Regions from separate parts of the Sulfitobacter sp. 1A12056 genome, predicted to be linked through region 1. Evidence: riboswitches for the same ligand, from Rfam matches in the RefSeq annotation. Region 1 holds a riboswitch; the other holds the start of a gene.

Region 1 (6,761 bases):
GGCTCAGCATCGCATCCAGCAGCATCTCTTGCACGCCCGCCACGGCGAAACCCACCTTTCGGCCCTTCAGGTCCGCCATCTCCTGCACCGGCCCGTCGGCGCGGACCACGAGGCAGGTGAGCGGGGTTTCGACCAGCGTGCCCACACGCCGCAGGTCCAACCCCTCGCGCTGGGCGAGATGCAGTTCCGGCTGGTAAGAGACTGCCAGATCGACCCGGCCCGCCGCCACCATGCGCGGCGGCTCATTCGGGTCGGCGGGAGAGACGAGTTCGACCTCCAGCCCCGCATCGGTGAAATAGCCCTTCTCCTGCGCTAGAATGATCGGCCCGTGATCGGGGTTCACGAACCAGTCGAGCATGACGGTCATCTTGTCTTGGGCCAAGGCGGGGGCTGCGATCAGCGTCAGGGCAAGGGGGGCGAGGATGTTTTTCACGAAGGGTCTCCAGTATATCGTTTATGCGGGAAAAGGGTCAGGCGCCGGGGAGGGCGAGTAGGGCGATCTCGCCCCGCCAGCGGGGGCGAAGGGTGTTGGCCGCGTGATGCGCGCGCAGGCCGGTGCGACAGGCGAGCACGATGCGGGGTGCATCGGCTGGCAACGGCAGGTCCGGCAGCGCCTCGGGCGGGACATGGCGCGCTTGGGCTGAGAAAGGCGCGGGCGCTTCGGCGCGCAGGTCGATGACCATATCGCGCGGGGCGATCTGGCTTTCGGCGATGAAACCCGCGGCGCGCGCAGGCTCGGGCGCGCTGTCAAAACGAAAGCCCGACATGCGCCATTGCGCGGCGTCCCAGATCAAGAGTTGCCCCAGCGGGGAGGGCGCGAGGCCCAGCAGGACCGAGAGCGCCATCTGCGCCTGCGCCGCGCCGATCATCCCCACCACGGGCCCCAAAACACCCGCCGTGTCACATGTCGCTGCGGTCTGCGGCAGGTCAGGGAAAACAGCGCGGAGCGAAGGGGCACCCCCGCAGAAACCACCGACATAGCCCGACAGCCCAAGGGCCGAGGCTGAAATCAGCGGTTTGCCCTGCGCGCGGGCTTCGTCCGACAGGGTCAGGCTGGCGGCGAAAGTGTCGGCGCAGTCGAGCGCGATATCGCAGCCCGCCAGCAGGGCGGGCGCATTGGCAGGGGTGAGCCATTCGGCACGCGGGACAAGCGTCACCTCGGGGTTCAGCGCCGCCATCGCCTCGGCGGCGGCACGGACCTTGGGCCTGCCGATACCGTCCATCCGGTAGAGCGGTTGGCGGTGCAGATTGCTCAAGGCCACCTGATCGCCGTCCACCAATGTGATCCGCCCGACACCGGCCCCGACGAGATATTGCAGCACAGGCACCGCCAGCGCTCCGGCACCGACGACCAGCACATGCGCCGCCGTGAGCCGCGCTTGCCCCTCGGCGCCAACCTGCGGCAGAATGATCTGGCGGGCGTAACGGCTCATGCCGTCACCTCAAGCCATTCGCGCATCCGCGCTTCGGGGTCTGCGTTCAGCGTGATATCCGTGACCGCAGCCACCGTATCGGCCCCGGCGGCAAAGGCCCCCGGCGCACGGGCGACAGACATGCCGCCGATGGCGCAAAGCGGGATATCCCCGATCCGCGCCTTCCATTCCGTCAAACGGTCGAGCCCCTGTTCGGTCCATTTCATCTTTTTCAGAATGGTCGGATAGACGGGGCCGAGGGCGATGTAATCGGGGGCGAGGGCCAGCGCGCGGTCAAGCTCGGCATGGTCATGGGTCGACAGGCCCAGCTTCAGCCCGGCGGCGCGGATCGCGGGGATGTTGGCACTGTCCAAATCCTCTTGCCCCAGATGCAGCCAATCGGCCCCCAGTTCAATCGCCAGTTGCCAGTGGTCATTCACCACCAGCAGTGCGCCGTGCTGGCGGCAGAGGTCGAGCGCGGTGGTGATCTCGGCGCGCAGCACCTCTTCGGGCGCGTCCTTGATGCGCAGTTGCACCAGCTTCACGCCCAAGGGCACGGCCCGCGCGACCCATGCGGTACTATCGAAGACGGGGTAGAAACGCGGCAAGCTCATAGCCAAGCCTTTCCGATGACGGGGGTGGAGGGCACGGCCATGTCGCGCTGGCCCATAGGGCCGGAGGCGGCGGCAAGCGCGCCCGCGCGGCAGGCCAGCGCAAAGGCTTCGGCCATGGCGGCGGGGTCGCGGGCCTCGGCCACGGCGGTGTTCAAAAGCACCGCGTCGAACCCCATCTCCAACGCCTGTGCCGCATGGCTGGGCAGGCCGAGGCCCGCGTCGATCACCATGGCCACATCGGGAAATGCTGCCCGCAGACTGCGCAGCCCGTGCAGGTTGTTCAGCCCCAGCCCCGAGCCGATCGGCGCACCCCAAGGCATCAGCACCCGGCAGCCCGCATCGACCAACCGCGCGGCCAGCACCTGATCCTCGGTGGTATAGGGGAAGACCTCGAACCCATCGGCGCAGAGCGCCTCGGCAGCCTCGACCAGCCCGAAGGGGTCAGGTTGCAGCGTGTCGGCATGGCCGATGACCTCTAGCTTGATCCAATTGGTGCCGAAGTATTCCCGCGCCATCTGCGCCGTGGTGATCGCCTCGCGCGCGGAATGGCAGCCGGCGGTGTTGGGCAGCAGATGCACGCCCAAGCCGCGCACCATGTCCCAAAACGCCTGTCCTGCGCCTTGTTCGCGGCGCAGCGAAACCGTGGCGACCGGCGCGACGCTTTGGCGAAAGGCGGCCTCCATCACTGCGGGCGAGGGGTAGCGCGCGGTGCCCAGCATCAGCGGCAGGGGCAGGGCGGTGCCGTAGAAATCGCGCATCGTTCAGCCCCCCTGCATGGCGCTGAGCACTTCGAGCCGGTCGCCGTCGCTCAGCATGGTCTCACCCCGCGCGCCTGCGGGGACGAAACTGCCGTTGAGGGCGGTGGCGACTTTCGCTTCGCCCCAACCAAGCTCTGCCAGTGCCGCGTCAAGCTGCGCGGCGGTGACCTCACGCGTCTCGCCGTTCACTTCAATCTTCACGGAATAAATCCCCCGTTGTCGCTGTTGCCAGAAAGCCCGCGGCCTGTTCGGCCAAGGCGGGCGCCATGAGAAAGCCGTGCCGGAACAATCCGTTCAGATGCAGCACCGCCCCGCGCTGTACGATGCCGGGCAGGTTGTCGGCGAAAGCCGGGCGCAGGTCGGCGCCCATCTCGATGATCTCGCCCTCGGCAAAGCGCGGGTCGAGCGCATAGGCGGCTGAGAGCAGTTCCAGCGCCGAGCGGGCGGTCATGCCGCTGCGGCTGGCGCTTTCGATCTGGGTCGCGCCCAGCATGTAGATGCCTTGCCCGCGCGGCACGACGTAAAGCGGGTGGCGCGGGTGCAGCAGGCGGATCGGGCGGGTGAGGGTGATCTCAGGCGCGCGCAGCAGGATCATCTCGCCGCGCACGGCACGCAAACCGGGCAGAGCGTCGCGGGCCACCATGCCGCGGCAGTCGATCACCGGGCCTGTGACCTCCGAAGGGGTGAGGGCCGTGGTCTTAACCGTCACGCCCTCGGCGGCCAGCGCATGGGTCAGGTCTTGCAGCGCTTGGCGCGGGTTCAGATGCGCTTCCTCGGCAAAGAACAACCCGCGGCGATGGCGCCCGGCGAGGTCCGGCTCACAGGCCGCGATGGCTTCGGCGTCGCAGGGGCTGTGGCTTTCGGTGCGGGCGGCGAAACGCTGCAATTCCGCGCGGTCCCGTTCGGGGGCGAGGACCAGCGTGCCCCGATGGGTGACTTCCGTGATCTCCCCCCATAGCGCCGCGGCACGCCGCCCATGGGTTACCACCGCAGGCTCGCTCAGCGCGCCTTCGCAAAAGGGGGCGAGCATGCCGCCCGCCCACCACGAACAGCCATGCGGCCCGGGCGGGCCTTTGCGGTCAACGAGCCGGGGCCGCAGCCCCTGCGCCAGACAGGCCCGCGCGGCCCAAAGCCCTGCCACGCCCGCGCCGATGATGGTGACATCACTCATGGGGCCAAACGCCGTGAAAATGATGGACCGGCCCGTGGCCATGGCCGATGTTGAGGGCGTCCGCCGCGGCAATGGCGCGTTGCAGATAGCTATGAGCGGCTCCCACCGCCTGCGGCAGAGGCAGGCCCCGCGCCAGACCGGCGGCAATGGCGGCAGAGAGCGTGCAGCCGGTGCCATGGGTGTTCGCCGTCTGCTGGCGGGGCGCGGAAAGGCGCAGGGTGTCGGTCTTGGAAATCAGCAGATCGACACAGGTCTCGCCCTTGCCATGGCCGCCCTTCATCAGCACCGCGCGCGGACCGAGCGACAGCAGCGCGCGGCCCTGCGCGAGCATCGTGGCCTCGTCGGTGGCTTCTTCTGTGTCCAGTAGCCGTGCGGCCTCGGGCAGGTTCGGCGTCAGCACATGGGCGCGGGGCAGCATCCGGGCGCGCAGGGTTTTGACCGCTTCGGCAGAGAGCAGCGCATCGCCGGATTTCGCCACCATCACCGGGTCGAGCACAATGGGCGCGGGGCAGTCGGCCAGCCCCTCGGCCACGGCGGAGATCGTGGCCGGATCGCCCAACATGCCGATCTTGATCGCGCCGATGGCCAGATCGTCAAAGACCGCCGCCATCTGCGCGCGGATCATCGCAGGCGCGATCATGGCGACCGCGGCGACGGCGCGGGTGTTCTGGGCGGTGACGGCGGTGAGCACGCTGGCCCCATAGACGCCAAGCGCGCTAAAGGTCTTGAGATCGGCCTGAATCCCCGCCCCGCCGCTGCTGTCGGACCCCGCAATCGTCAGTGCTTGAAACGCCATTCGGCCCCCCATTCGTTAGATGGGCCGAGGGCATGGAGATACGGGGTAAACGACCGCCCGGATGGGGCTGATGCTTGCTTCCGTTCCCTACGCCGGTACGACCCGGATCAGGTTCGATGGGTCGGTTTTCACCTCTCAGCCTTGCGGCACCCCAACGGATTTCCGGCAGGCTAGCGAGGGGCGTTCAGAGGGTCAACAGGGGATCGGTTATTTATTTGTTTACTTTTTATATCAAGTAGTTGTGGTTCGTACCTCATGCATTGCATGAGGATTCGTTAATGAAAATCCCGCGATTTGGGGATCACCTTGGCATCGCGCGGGTGGCCGTGCATGGCCACCTGACCGGGCAGCGGATGGGTCGGGTGATCGCCGCGCGTCGTGATGCCGGGCATCGGTGCTTCCGATAGTGCTGCCAGCCGGTCGGAGCGGTTCTCGAGCCGGTCTGCCACGACATGGATCACCCGCCCGTCGGTCTGCACGCGCCCCTCCACGACCAGAAGCCTCGCCGACATGATCGTGGGGCGGTAGAGCTTGAACATGTTTGGCCAGATCACGAGGTTGGCGACGCCAAACTCATCCTCCAGCGTGATGAAACAGACCCCCTTGGCGCTGCCGGGTTTCTGGCGCACCAGCACAAGCCCCGCCAGTTTCACCCGCCGCCCGTGGCCCATGCGTGAAAGGTCCCGCGCTGAGGAGAACCCCTGCGCGGCAAGGCTGGCGCGGTAGAAGGACATCGGATGCGCCTTCAGCGACAGGCGCAGCGTCTGGTAATCGGCCACGACCTGTTCCGCCTTCGGCATCACCGGCAGATGCACCTCTGGTTCCGGGCCGCGGGCCGAGGCTTCGGCATGATCGAAGATCGGCAAGGCGGGCGCGTCGCGCAGCCCTTGGGCCTGCCAGAGCGCTTGGCGCCGGTCGACCCCCATGCTGCGCATCGTGTCGGCGGCGGCGAGCTGGCGGATCGCCTTGGCATCGAGACCCGCGCGGGTCTTGAGGTCTTCGACATCGGCGTAAGGCGCGTCGCGCCGGTCCATGATCCGCGCGCCGGCCTTTTCCTGCAGCCCGTCTACCATGCGCAGCCCCAGCCGCAGGGCAAAGCCATCGCCGCAGGGCTCCAGCGTGCAGTTCCAGTCCGAGAGGTTCACGTCGACGCCGCGCACCTCGACCTGATGCTCGCGCGCGTCGCGCACGATCTGGGCGGGCGCGTAAAACCCCATCGGCTGGGAGTTCAAAAGCGCACAGGCAAAGGCCGCCGGGTAGTGGCATTTCATCCATGACGAGACATAGACCAGCTTGGCGAAGCTCGCCGCATGGCTTTCGGGAAAGCCGTATTCGCCAAAGCCCTTGATCTGGTCGAAACAGCGCTGCGCGAAGACCGGATCGTAGCCGCGTTTGGTCATCCGGCCCACCATCTTGTCCTGCAGCTTTTCGATGGTCCCGCGCGAGCGGAAGGTGGCCATGGCCTTGCGCAGCTCGTTGGCCTCGGCGGGCGAGAACCGCGCCGCGTCGATGGAGATTTTCATCGCCTGTTCTTGAAAGATCGGCACGCCCAATGTTCGGCTGAGGATGCTGAACAGCTCGTCCTGCGGATAGGCCGGGCCGGGGGCGGGGTAGACGACGCTTTCCAGCCCCTGACGGCGGCGCAGGTAGGGGTGCACCATGTCGCCCTGAATGGGGCCGGGGCGGACGATGGCGACCTCGATCACCAGATCGTAGAAGACGCGCGGGCGCAGTTTCGGCAGCATCGCCATCTGCGCCCGGCTTTCGACCTGAAACACGCCAAGGCTGTCGCCCCGGCAGAGCATGTCGTAGGTGGGCCGCCCGGTGGCATCGTCCTCGTGATCCTCCACCGGGACCGTGGCCAGTTCCAGCGGGCGGTCGTAATGCGCCTCGATTAGGTCGAAACATTTGGCGATACAGGTCAGCATGCCGAGGGCGAGGATATCGACCTTGAAGATTTGCAGCGCGTCGATGTCGTCCTTGTCCCATTCGATGAAGCTGCGCTCGGGC
Region 2 (6,761 bases), on a different contig from region 1:
CAAGGCGGTGACCGGCAGGCTCAGCCGTGCGGGGTCCAGCACCGGGTTGATCAGGATGAACCACCCCGTGCCAATCATCAGCGGAGAGGCCGCAAGCCCCATCAGGCCAATCGCCTCCACCCCGCCACGCCGCCGGGTAGCAATCCAGCCTGCCATCGGCAGCGCCAGCAGGGCCAGCACCGCCACGCTCAACCCCGCCACCAGAATGCTATTCCCGGAGGCCTGCCAGACCGAGGCAGGCAGTTCCGCGACCCCCGCCAGCCCGCGCAGCACCACGGCCCCCAGCGGCAGCAGCAAGAACAGCGCAGCGAGCGCGATCACCAGCCCGTCTAATGCCCGCTGCGCGCCGCCCCGCGCATCCCAGCGGCGCAGGGGGCGGTCCAACCCGCCGCCCAAGCTGATCGGCGGGATCAGCCAAAGCGCCGCCACCGCCGCCACACCCGCGACCACAAGCTGCACCACCGACAAAAGCGCCGCCCGCCCCAGGTCAAAATCAAACCGAAACGCCTGATAGATCGCCAATTCGATCGTCGTCGCCCGCGGCCCACCGCCCAGCGTCAAAGCCACGGCAAAACTGGTCAGGCAGATCACGAATATCAGCGCCGCCACGCCGGGCAGCACCTGCCGCAGCATTGGCCATTCCAGCGCCAGAAACAGCGCCCGCGGCGTCATCTGAAGCTGCCCCGCGAGCCGAAACCGCTCAGAAGGGATGCTCTGCCAGCCCTGCAGCAAAAGCCGCGTCGCCAGCGGCAGGTTGAAGAAGACATGCGCCAGAACCACGCCATGCAGCCCGTAGATCGACACCGGCGGCAGGCCAAGAGCCGCGCCAAATTGGTTCAGCACGCCCGACCGGCCAAAGACCGTCAGCAGCCCCAGCACCGCCACGATCACCGGCAGAATGAAAGGCGCGCCCAGCAACGTGATCAGCGCGCCGCGCCCCCAAAACCGCCGCCGCGCCAGCGCCCGCGCCACCGGCACGGCCAGCAGCACCGAAAGCACCGCCGACCAAACCGCCTGTGTCGCGGTAAACCGCACCGCCGCCCAATCCGCCGGGCCGAGCCCCGCACCCACATCGGCCGCCGCGAAGACGGCGACCAAAGCGGCAAGGATCAGCCCCGCGACTAGCGCGGCGGCGAAAAGCCCCGTCTTGCCGCTTAACGCGACAGCGCGGTCAGCCATTCGTCCAAAGCCTCCTCACGGAGCGCGGGGACCTCGTCGTTCGGCACTAACAGCGCCTTGTCGGGCTGGATCATGCCCTCGAACCCTGCGGGCAGACCGCCTTCGGGCGTCACGGCGGGATACATCCAGTTGGTCGTCGGCAGCACCGATTGCGCGGCATCAGAGACGAGGTATTGCAAGAACCGATCCGCCAGTTCCGGCTGATCCGACCCGGCAAGCTTCCCCGCCACTTCGATCTGCATGTAATGGCCCTCGTCGAACAGCGCCGCGGTCTTGCTGTCGTCCTCCTCCGCGATCAGGTGATAGGCCGGAGAGGTGGTGTAGCTCAGCACCATGTCGGCCTCGCCTTCGAGGAAGAGACCGTAGGCTTCGGACCACCCTTTGGTCACGGTCACGACATTGTCGGCCAGCCCCGCCCAAATCTCGGGCGCCTCATCGCCATAGGCCGCTTTGACCCACATCAGCAGCCCCAAACCGGGCGTCGAAGAGCGCGGGTCTTGGATCACGATTTTCAGATCGCTCTCGGTCAGCGCTTTGAAATTACCGGGCGCGTCCAGATCGGTGCCGTGGACAAAAGCGAAATAGCCCCAGTCATAGGGCACGAAAACTTCGTCTTCCCAAGTGATCGGCAGGTCATAGTCGGCCTGCAACCCGCTCGGCGCGAACAGTTCGGTCTCTTTCGCGGCGGCGACAAGGCTGGTGTCCAGCCCCAGCACGATATCCGCGTCGGACCGTGTGCCTTCAAGCTTGAGCCGCGCCAGCAAAGCCGCGCCATCGCCCATGCCGACGAATTTCAGATCGCAGCCGCATTCGGCCTCGAACCCCTCTTCGATGGCCGGGCCCGGCCCCCATTCGGTGACGAAACTGTCGTAGGTATAGACCGTCAATTCAGGCGTCTCGGCCCATGTGGCCGATGCGCCCATGACGCCCGCAGCAAGTGTAAGATACTTCATCGCATCCTCCTTTTGCGGCGAAAGGTAAAAGGTGGATGTCTGTCCTGACCTTCCCTCCGCCGGTGTTAACCGGTTCAGGTTCAACGGGTCCGCACAGCATGCGCATCTCAGCCCAAAGGCCCCCCGAGGTAGCGTCAGGGGTAGATCGGACCTGCACAATTGGCAAGGCAAATCCCCTTGAGGCAGGGCGCTGCCCCGGCTAAGGGTTTGACAACAGGAGGTCCGCCCATGTCGATCAACAGCTTTGGCCATCTTTACCGGGTCACCACATGGGGCGAGAGCCACGGGCCCGCCCTTGGGGCGACCATCGACGGCTGCCCACCCGGCGTGCCGATTGACGAAGGCATGATCCAGCAGTGGCTCGACAAGCGCAAACCGGGCCAGAACAAATACACCACGCAGCGGCGTGAGGCGGATGAGGTCCGGATCCTGTCGGGCACCTTCGAAGGGGTCACCACCGGCACGCCCGTGCAGCTGATGATCGAGAACACCGATCAACGCTCGAAAGACTACGGCGACATCAAGGACAAGTTCCGCCCCGGTCACGCCGACATCACCTATTTCCAGAAATACGGCATCCGCGACTATCGCGGGGGTGGCCGTTCCTCGGCCCGGGAGACCGCCGCGCGGGTGGCGGCGGGCGGTCTGGCGCGTGAGGCGATCAAGGCGCTGGCGCCGGAGCTTCAGATCACCGGCTACATGGTGCAAATGGGGCCGCATAAGATTGACCGCGATGCGTTCGATTGGGACCAAATCGACCAAAACCCCTTTTGGGTGCCGGATGCCAAGGCAGCGGCGGACTGGGCCGACTACCTCGACGGGCTGCGCAAATCGGGCAGCAGCGTCGGCGCGATCATCGAAGTGACGGCGCGCGGCGTGCCTGCGGGTCTCGGCGCGCCGGTCTATGGCAAGCTCGACACCGATCTGGCCGCCGCGATGATGAGCATCAATGCCGTCAAGGGCGTGGAGATCGGCGAGGGCATGTCGGCGGCGATGCTGACCGGCGAATTGAACGCCGATGAGATCACCATGGGGCCGGATGGGCCGGAATATTCCTCGAACCACGCGGGCGGCATCTTGGGCGGGATCAGCACCGGGCAGGATGTGGTGCTGCGCTTCGCGGTGAAGCCGACCTCCAGCATCCTGACCACGCGGCGCACAATCACGAAACAGGGCGAAGAGACCGAGATCATCACCAAGGGCCGCCACGATCCTTGCGTCGGCATCCGCGCGGTGCCGGTGGGCGAGGCGATGATGGCCTGCGTGCTGCTGGATCACCTGCTGCTGCATCGCGGACAGATTGGTCAGAACCGCGGCATAATTGGCCCCGAGGCGTGAGGATCAAAGCATGAAAGTCGATGATTTCTCCGCCCGCCCCGCCCTTGGTGTCGGACTGAAAATCACGGCGATCCTGCTTTTCACCTGCATGTCCGCGATCATCAAATCGCTGGCCGACGATGTCCCCGCCGGGGAGTCGGTCTTCTTCCGCTCCTTCTTTGCCATTCCAGTGATCCTGATCTGGCTGGCGCAGCGCGGCAAACTGAAAAGCGGGCTAAAGACGCAAAACCCGATGGGCCATGTCTGGCGCGGGCTCTTCGGCACCACGGCGATGGGGCTGACCTTTACCGGCCTCGGCCTGCTGCCCCTGCCCGAGGTCACGGCCATCGGCTTTGCCACACCGATTTTCACCGTCATCCTCGCTGCCGTGTTGCTGGGCGAGAAAATCCGGCTGATCCGCGTGAGTGCCGTGGCGATTGGGCTGGTGGGCGTAATGATCATCCTCTGGCCGCGCTTCACCAGCATCGGCACGATGGAGCAGACGGCCACCATCGGCGCGCTGCTGATCCTGATGGCGACCATGGTGCGCAGCCTTGTGCAGATCCACATTCGCCAGTTGGTGCAAAGCGAAGACACCGCAGCCATCGTGTTCTATTTCTCGGCCACCGCGTCGATTCTGGCGCTTTTCACCCTGCCCTTCGGCTGGGTCATCCCCGATCTGCAAACCTTTGGCCTGCTGGTCCTTGCCGGGTTGATCGGCGGGGTGGCGCAGATCCTGATCACCTCGGCCTACCGCTTTGGCTCAGCCTCGATGCTGGCGCCCTATGACTATACCTCGATGCTTTTCGCCATTCTGCTGGGCTATGTCTTCTTTGCCGAACTGCCCACGATGATGATGCTGGCGGGCGCGGCGCTGGTGATCAGCGCGGGCGCGTTGGTGATCTGGCGCGAGCGGCAGTTGGGGATGGAGCGGGGCAAGGCGCGGTCTGTCACCGATCCCAAAGCGTGATCGAATGCGGGCTTTCGCCTGACCAATCCTCTGCCTATGGTGCCCCGAAACCGGATAGAGGAGATGACCGATGAGCGACGCGGATCCGAAAGATCACAAGGAAAAGATGCAGCAGCGTCAGGCCGAACAGCGCGCCAAGGTGGCCGAGTTGCAAGACCCCGAGAAGGGTCTGGTGCTGGTCCATACCGGCCCGGGCAAGGGCAAATCCTCTTCCGCTTTCGGCGTGGTGGTGCGCGCGCTTGGCTGGAAGCAGCGCGTGGGTGTGGTGCAGTTCATCAAGGGCAAATGGAAAACTGGCGAACGATTGTTCTTTGAACGGTTGGACGAGGTGACATGGCACACGATGGGCGAAGGCTTCACTTGGGACACCCAAGACCGCAACCGCGACATCGCCGCCGCCGAAGCCGCATTTGGCAAGGCGCGCGAGATGATGGAGAGCGGGGAATATGACCTTGTGGTGATGGATGAGATCAACATCGCCATCCGCTATGAATACCTCAAGATCGAAGATGTGATCGCCGGGCTCGACGCGCGTGACAAGCGCACCGCCGTGGTGCTGACAGGCCGCGACGCCCGGCCCGAGCTTTGTGACTATGCCGATCTGGTGACCGAAATGTCCGAGGTCAAACACCCGTTCAAAGCGGGCATCAAAGCACAGCGCGGCGTCGACTACTGAAACGAAAAGGATCGCCCGCTTCGGGGCGATCCTCCCACTGTGCCATGCAGAGGGCGCTTAGATCGCCGCTCCCTTGGGGTCGAGCGTCACCGAGTAAAGCTCGGTATCGGCGCGGTCCATCAGACGCACTTTCATCTGCTGGGTCTTGGCGTCGATATCGACCAAGCCAAAAAATTGCAGACCGGCGGAGGGCGGCAGGTTCACCTGACCTTCTTCGGGCGCTTTGACGTATTTCAACTCAGGGCCAAAGGTGCCGTCCAATTCGTTCGGGCCGAAGGTGCCGGCGTGCAGCGGGCCCGAGACGAACTCCCAGAACGGGTCAAAGTCCTGAAACTGCGCCTTGTCGGGGTTGTAGTAATGCGCGGCGGTGTAATGCACATCCGCCGTGAACCAGACCACGTTGTCGATCTGCGCGGTCTTGATGAAACGCAGCAGCCCCGCGATCTCTTGCTCGCGGCCTTTGGCGGCACCATTGTCGCCATTGGCAACCGCCTCGGCCCCGCCACCGACGACCAGACCGATGGGCATGTCGCAGGCGATGACCTTCCATGTGGCCGCCGAATTGGTCAGCTCCCGCTTGAGCCATGCCATCTGCTCGGCCCCGAGGATATCGGTGGCCTGCGACATCTCGGTCTGCATGTTCTCGCTGTTCGGCCCCCGGTAGCTGCGCAGGTCGAGGAAGAAGACATCCAGCATCGGACCGTAGTTGATCTTGCGGTAGACCCGGCCCGGCTCGGCAGGAGTGATGCGCAGCGGGGTCATCTCATGGAAGGCCTGCGAAGCGCGCGCGGCGAGGACATGGATCGACTTCTCGCTATAGCGGTCGTCTTCCATCAGGCTGCGCGACGAGGACCAGTTGTTCACGACTTCATGGTCGTCCCATTGCATGAAGGTCGGCACATGGGCGTTCATCTCACGCACATGGTCGTCCATCAGGTTGTATTTCCACTGGCCGCGGTATTCGTCCAGCGTCTCGGCCACCTTGCGTTTCTCGTCGATGATGGTGGTGTTCTTCCACATCGTGCCATCGTCAAGCTGGACCTCATCCTCAAGCGGGCCATCGGCATAGATGGTGTCACCGGAATGCAGGAAGAAGTCGGGGCGGTGTTTGGCCATGGTCGCATAGGTGCGCATGCCCTCATCGTCGATGCCCCAGCCCTGACCGGCGGTGTCACCGGACCAAGCAAAGCGCACGTCGCGGCGCGCGGTGGGCGCGGTGCGGAACTGGCCGATGATCGGCTCGGAAGTGGCGTTGATGTCGCTCAGGTCCGCAGCGGTGAAGCGGTAAAAGATATCCTGATCCGAGGGCAGCCCTTCGACCAGACGTTTCACCGCCAGATCGTGGTTCGGCAGCGCGTTCATCGGTGCAAGCTGGCGCGCGTTGGCAAAGCTTTCGGTGGTGGAGATTTCGACCTGCACCCGCGCCGGGCGGTCAGTGCGGGTCCAGATCATGCCGGACTGCGTGTCGACATCGCCCGATTGCACCCCATGGGTAAACACCGGGCGCGAGGCCGCGCGGCTGAGGCTGGGCATGGCAAGGCTTGCGGCAAAGGCGGTGGAGCCCGCCAGCACAGCGCGACGGGTCGGGCGGATCAGTTTGGTCATCTTGAGCTTCCTCTGAGGGTGGCGATGGCGGCACAGAACCCCCGGCGCGTGACAGAGCGCC

The links. A riboswitch is a leader RNA that binds a small molecule or an ion and turns the genes downstream of it on or off. The one in region 1 is predicted to bind thiamine pyrophosphate.
Region 2: another riboswitch for thiamine pyrophosphate. It lies ahead of thiB (thiamine ABC transporter substrate binding subunit); the one in region 1 lies ahead of thiD (bifunctional hydroxymethylpyrimidine kinase/phosphomethylpyrimidine kinase).

What each region holds. Positions count from the first base shown of each region.
Region 1 covers NZ_JBIFFY010000001.1:218,682-225,442, forward strand. The annotation lists gene ACGYLD_RS01075 (ABC transporter substrate-binding protein) at 1-433, opposite strand, end outside; gene ACGYLD_RS01080 (HesA/MoeB/ThiF family protein) at 471-1,433, opposite strand; gene ACGYLD_RS01085 (thiamine phosphate synthase) at 1,430-2,026, opposite strand; gene ACGYLD_RS01090 (thiazole synthase) at 2,023-2,784, opposite strand; gene thiS (sulfur carrier protein ThiS) at 2,788-2,985, opposite strand; gene ACGYLD_RS01100 (FAD-dependent oxidoreductase) at 2,975-3,955, opposite strand; gene thiD (bifunctional hydroxymethylpyrimidine kinase/phosphomethylpyrimidine kinase) at 3,948-4,751, opposite strand; TPP riboswitch at 4,819-4,915, opposite strand; gene ACGYLD_RS01110 (error-prone DNA polymerase) at 5,027-6,761, opposite strand, start outside.
Region 2 covers NZ_JBIFFY010000002.1:493,129-499,889, reverse strand. The annotation lists gene ACGYLD_RS06750 (thiamine/thiamine pyrophosphate ABC transporter permease ThiP) at 1-1,179, opposite strand, end outside; gene thiB (thiamine ABC transporter substrate binding subunit) at 1,155-2,132, opposite strand; TPP riboswitch at 2,167-2,268, opposite strand; gene aroC (chorismate synthase) at 2,361-3,470, shown strand; gene ACGYLD_RS06735 (DMT family transporter) at 3,481-4,419, shown strand; gene cobO (cob(I)yrinic acid a,c-diamide adenosyltransferase) at 4,490-5,095, shown strand; gene ACGYLD_RS06725 (alkaline phosphatase D family protein) at 5,153-6,700, opposite strand.